DNA from 2 places in the Breznakia sp. PFB1-19 genome. Region 2 is predicted to be linked to the other one. Evidence: predicted binding sites of a transcription regulator. Region 2 holds the regulator's gene; the other holds the start of a gene.

Region 1 (3,221 bases), on a different contig from region 2:
GCTTTCTGAGTCAACTTACCCATGTAATTGCTGTAAGTTTAATGAATACACACGATCATGATAAGTTGGTTGATTACACTGGAGATTCCTTTCGTGACCTCACAAGAATCGCCAAAATCAATGAAGATATGTGGAGTGAGCTCTTCTTATTCAATAAGGATATTCTATTAGAGGAGATCGAAGCATTTGAAGCTTCCCTAGATATCTTTAAACAAGCATTAAAAAACGATGATGAAGAAACGATGAAACAACTGTTTATTCAAAGTACCAATCGTCGTAAAAAGTTCGATAAATAGCAAAAAGGAAGCACGTGCTTCCTTTTTCTATGTAAGTGGTTTATAGGTACGAAATCCTCGTGAAGAATAATAGGAATCCGCACTATTATGATATACAAACACATGATTGTAACGTTTATCACCAAATAAAGCTCCACCAAGTTCACGTATCGCATCTGGTGTTTTTAGCCAACTACTTGTTTTGCAATCAAGATCTTCAACACTTTGTAGATAACGGTATTGATCTTCATCAAGTACGTTTACTTGCATGTCCTCTACTAATTTTTCTACGCTTGTATTTGGTGCATTTTTCTTTCGTTCAAGTCGTGCTTTTTCATCATAACAAGCACCCACTCTTGCTTTTGGACTTTCTTTTGCCATATCCACAAATGCCAAACCTACATTGGGTAAATCTTCTACTACATCAATTTCACCACCACTTGCTTCAATCGCTTGTAAACTTACTAAAACTTCATCTGTAAGTAAAGGTTCAATCATTTTCCACGAAGTGTTTGGGTGACGATACATATGACTTTCAAATCTTACTTTTAATGTTTCTATTAACCTTTCCATAAAGCACCATCCTTATTTACGTTATACCATAGATTATCTGTATTTATGCATTTCATGCATTCAAATGAAAAGGTGGAACTTGTCCACCCTCTCATTATTCAATTGCAATTGGTTTACTTTCTGCAATTTCTTTTGGTTTATCTTTTGGGAAAGTTACATGTAACTCACCATTATCATATTTGGCCTTAATGTCTTCTTCAGTAACTGCATCTGAGACATAGAAACTTCTTGTGCATGTTCCTGCAAAACGTTCACGACGAACTACATTTCCTTTATCGTCTTTGTCTTCCTTGTCATCATTACGTGTAGCTGTTACTGTCAAGTAACCATCCTTAAGTGCGATTTTGATGTCTTCCTTATTATAGCCTGGCAATTCCATATCCAATACATAGTTTCCATCAACTTCACGAATATCTGTTTTCATAAAACTTGATGTCTTATTGACAGGTCTAAAGAAATTGTCATCAAACACATCATCAAATAAACTAAATCCTGGTAGTAATTTCATAGTCATCGCCTCCATTTCTTAATGCTATTTATACTATCCTTTCCTAGGATACTTGTATTATAACACCACTTAGCACTTAATCAAGCGAAGTGCTAATCCAGTTTGCGATTGCCCATATTTACCCAAAATTACAGCTTATCCATACTTATTTTCGATTTTCTTTATATACCTTTTCTACCATTTCTACTGTCGTTATACTCATTTCAGGAGTCATAATTGGACTGTAAGTTAATCCTTGATTAATACAAGATTCAACATGCATCACTTCATAGACAAATTCACTGTCACTAGCAAAATCATAGTTTTCTATCTTACCGTTTGAAGATATAATCACTTCTTGCGCTTTCCAAAAGTATGGAACAACCACTTCTCCATGATCAAATGTGAATCTTGCTTCATCCGGATACTTTGTCGTACGTGAAATAATCGAGCGACAATCCACCTCACCTATTTGAAATGATAGATCACTAATATCATCTACCTCATAGGTTGTATAAGTAAGCACTCCTTTATATGATTTTACTGTAGCATCCAATACGTACATCATATATTCAATTGCATACGACCCACTCCCATAAAGTGAGCCACCACCTTTACTTGGATCGAGCATCCATGCTTTTTCATTTTTCATATATGGATAGAAACACGATAACTTTACATGTCGTAAATTTCCAAAACATTTTTGTTGGATCAAGGTTTTGACATAATTCGTCGTTGGTAGAAACACACTTTTTTGCGCTTCCATTAGAAACAAGCCTTTTTTCTTTGCGAGTGCAAAAAGTTCTTTTGCATCACTAGACGTTAAAGTAATTGGCTTTTCACATAGAACATGTTTTCCTGCTTCTAGTGCTGCTTTCACATATGTAACATGTGCAAAATGTGGTGTTGCGATGTAAATGATATTGATATCTTGATCTCGAAACAACGCTTCATAACTTCCGTATGCTTTTGCGATATCTAAGTTTTTTGCATATTCCTGCGCTTTTTGCAGATCTCTAGAAGCAATTGCAACGACTTCACTATTTGCACTTGCTTTTACCCCTTTAACAAAGCGAGGAACAATACTTGCTGTACTCACAATTCCAAAGTGTAATTTTGTGTCCATTATTTACACCTCCTAATACTCACAGTATATCATGCAATCCCCCCTTTCAAAAGCAACACCCTTGTGCTATAATGAGCAAGTCATAAGGGAGTAGTTATCTTACTTTTGTAAGTGTTTTAGTCAACATAATGGCGAAAGCCTGGCTAATTGTAAAAAATGAGACTTATACGATTTTTTTCGTATGAGTCTTTTCTTTACTCTCACATAAAGGAGTACAACATATGAGCATACTAACAATTTTATTAACCAGTATTGGACTTGCAATGGATGCATGTGCAGTTTCACTAGCAAAAGGAATGTGTTACACAAAGAAAAACGCAATTAAATTTTCACTAATTTATGCGATTAGCTTTGGTTTTTTCCAAGGTATAATGCCACTAATTGGATACACTGTTGGTGTAAACTTCACAGGCTCTATTACCTTTCTTGATCACTGGATTGCATTTATCCTTCTTGTATTTATCGGTATCAAAATGATCTATGAAGCCTTTGGTGAACAAGACTTATCTTGTGAACTGGAAATTAAAGTAAAAGATATTTTATTACTAGGTATAGCTACAAGTATTGATGCACTTGCTGTTGGTGTCAGTTTCGCCTTCTTTGAAGTAGATATACTGTTTGCATGTCTAATTATTGGACTTGTGACATTTGTATTATCTTTTCTTAGTGGATACATTGGTCGATTTGTGGGTTCTTTACTTCATACGTATGCCGAAGTTGCTGGTGGAGTAATTCTTATTCTTATTGGAAGTAAAATACT
Region 2 (3,221 bases):
TCTGCAGCATCTTTTAAACGTTGCATTGCAAGTTGGTCACCTGATAAGTCAACTCCATTTTGTTTCTTGAAGTCTTCTAACATCCATTTAACGATCACATCATCAAAGTCATCTCCACCAAGCTTGTTGTCCCCAGCAGTTGATAATACTTCGAATGTTCCATCAGCCAATTCAAGGATTGATACGTCAAATGTACCTCCTCCTAAGTCATATACTAATACTTTTTGTTCTGTATCTGTTTTGTCGATACCGTAAGCAAGTGCTGCTGCTGTTGGTTCGTTGATAATACGTTCAACTTCTAATCCAGCAATTTTACCAGCATCTTTCGTTGCTTGACGTTGTGCATCATTGAAGTATGCAGGTACTGTAATAACTGCTTTTGTTACTTTTTCACCAAGGTAGTCTTCTGCATATCCTTTTAAGTATTGAAGGATCATTGCTGATACTTCTTGTGGTGTGTAATCTTTACCGTTTGCATGTTCTTTTTCATTTGTTCCCATCAAACGCTTAACACTTGAAATCGTGTCTTTATTTGTAACTACTTGACGTTTTGCAGCATCCCCAACAATTGTTTCACCATCTTTAAATGCTACTACTGAAGGTGTTGTTCTATTACCTTCTGGGTTTGTAATTACTTTAACATCGCTACCGTCCATTACGGCAACACATGAATTTGTCGTTCCTAAGTCAATTCCAATAATTTTACTCATAGTTCCTCCTATTGTTACTCACTAACTTTTACTAAACTTGCGCGAATTACGCGATCTTTTAACATATAACCTTTTTGAATTTCTTCAAGTACAATTCCAGGTTCTGCACCTTCTGCTTTTTCTGTTACTAAAGCTTGGTGTATATTTGGATCGAAAGGTTTATCTAAACATTCAATAGCTTTTACACCTTCATTTTCTAAAGCAATTTTGATTTGTTGATATACCATGTTAATACCATTCACATAGTTTTTAACATCTTCATCTTTTGCTTCAAATCCGATTGCCCTTTCAAGATTATCCATAACTGGTAAAATCTCTTGGGCAAAGCTTTGAATGCGATACTTTCTTAATGTGTCAGCATCATTTTGTAATCGTTTCTTTAGGTTTTCCGTGTCTGCATACGCTTTATAATACATATTTTGCGTTTTTGCAAGTTCTTCGCGTAACCCAATAATTTCTTCTTCTAATGCTTCTTCTTTTGATTTCTTTTTCTTAAAGAAACCTTTCTTTTCTTTCTTTTCGCCTTCTTCAAGTTCTTCATGCTCTTGAGTTTCTACTGCTTCTTCGTTATCTAACATTTCTTCTTGTTCGTTAGCTTCCGTCTCAAGAACTTCTTCTTCTTGAAGAGTTGCTTCCTCTTTGTTTAACTCTTCACTCATCGTTCCACTCCTATCTATCATTACGATATAAATCTCCGATTGCTTTTGCCATATATTCCATTAATGCAACAACTTTGTTGTATGGCATTCTTGTTGGACCTACAACCATAAGTTTTCCTTCTTCTTCATCATTAATTCGAATCGTACTTGAGACAACAGATACGTTCTCAAATGGAATGACTTGGTTATCATCATTCCCAATACGAATCGAAATATCTTCATTACTACTTCCCAGTTGACGCCAAACACTACTATCCTCTAAGAACTTCATCAGTTCACGAAGTTTTTCAATATCAGCAAATTCTGGTTGGTAAAGCATATTTGATGCACCTGAAGTATATACATTATCACTCGCAAATTTCACAAATGCGCTAACAAATGCTTGGAATAATACTTCATGACGAACCACTTGACTTGATAACAGTGGTCTAATTTCTTCTAGTTTACATGATAATTCATTAATTGGTGTTCCTGCTAAATGATCATTCAAAATATTGCAACATGTTTGAATATCATTTAAACTCACATTTTCATCAAAATGGAACATCTTATTTTCCGTGTGTCCTTGATCAGTAATAAATACACATACTGCACTTCTTTCATTAATTGGAAAAATTTGAATGTGTTGTAAGTTTTGTGAACTTGTTTCTGGACCAAGCACTACAGATGTTAAGTTAGTCATTTGCGAAAGTATATCACAACTTCGCTTTACGATTTCCTCAACACTATAATGACGTTCATGGAATACTTCACTTAATGCATTTTCAACATTACTATCTAATTCTTTTTCCATAAGATGCTCTACATAGAATCGATACCCTTTACTTGAAGGTACACGTCCACTTGATGTATGCGTCTTCTCTAATAATCCAAATTCTTCCAACGCAGCCATTTCATTACGAAGAGTTGCACTTGAAACTTTGATATTTAATAAGTTCATTAAATTTTTCGAACCAACCGGTTCTGCTGTCTTTGTGAACTCATCAACGATCGTTTTAAAGATTAATAATTGTCGATCTGTTAGTTGCATATGTACACCCTTTCTAGCACTCTTTACGAGCATCTGCTAATACTATATACCACCAAATTAGCACTGTCAAGTATAAAGTGCTAATTTTTTTGAATTATTTCATTTTCATCAATGTATACCCATTAGTAAAGATGATATGAGTGTATTCATATACGTAAAAATGGTAGAATATAGATATGAAAAAAAGAAAGAGGAAGACAAGTAGACAGCTGAAAATCATTCGCAGAAAACTATTACTGATAATGATTCTAAGTTGCTTAATTATTATTGGCTGTGTTGCAATTATCGCACTAAAAAACATCAGTGAAGACATGCTTGCACAATTTACAGAAGAGACTCGTACATCAACAAAAGGCGACGAATCACCAACCATAGAATCAAAAAGTGATTTACAAGAAAGTATCGCATATATTCTTGATGCATATGATTTTGATGACAAACAATTGTCGTATATATATTATGACCCTAAAGATGATGAGACCATTCAGGTCAACGAAGATGAAGAAATGCTAGCAGCAAGTACGTATAAGCTACCACTTGCTATGTACTATTACGACTTAATCGAGAAAGGTGTATATACAAAGGATACTGCCCTACCTTTTTATGAAGAAGCATATATGCCAGAGGAAGGCATTTCTACAATTTACACAATTGATGATCAAATTCCTTTATCCTATTTAATTAGACAAGCCATTGTGAATAGTGATAACTCCGCTTCATTAATTATGTTATATACAACTGGAGTCTTGGAAACCTATCAAGCTTTTTCTAACTATGGTGCAAAACAATACACACTTGAGGAAATCAACAACAATATAACTA

The links. Region 2 encodes HrcA, which represses chaperone genes, less so after heat shock. Its sites were predicted from a motif close to TTTTAGCACTNNNNNNNNNNNAGTGCTAAAA; they were not measured.
Region 1: the regulator HrcA is predicted to act here: its motif matches at 1,424-1,454, upstream of M2098_RS07055 (Hsp20/alpha crystallin family protein).

The regions. Positions count from the first base shown of each region.
Region 1 covers NZ_JARXXJ010000012.1:14,631-17,851, reverse strand. The annotation lists gene M2098_RS07065 (prephenate dehydrogenase) at 1-296, shown strand, start outside; gene M2098_RS07060 (DUF4256 domain-containing protein) at 324-848, opposite strand; gene M2098_RS07055 (Hsp20/alpha crystallin family protein) at 943-1,356, opposite strand; gene M2098_RS07050 (Gfo/Idh/MocA family oxidoreductase) at 1,502-2,461, opposite strand; gene M2098_RS07045 (manganese efflux pump MntP family protein) at 2,683-3,221, shown strand, end outside.
Region 2 covers NZ_JARXXJ010000014.1:40,415-43,635, forward strand. The annotation lists gene dnaK (molecular chaperone DnaK) at 1-710, opposite strand, end outside; gene grpE (nucleotide exchange factor GrpE) at 725-1,369, opposite strand; gene hrcA (heat-inducible transcriptional repressor HrcA) at 1,380-2,399, opposite strand; gene M2098_RS07840 (serine hydrolase) at 2,576-3,221, shown strand, end outside.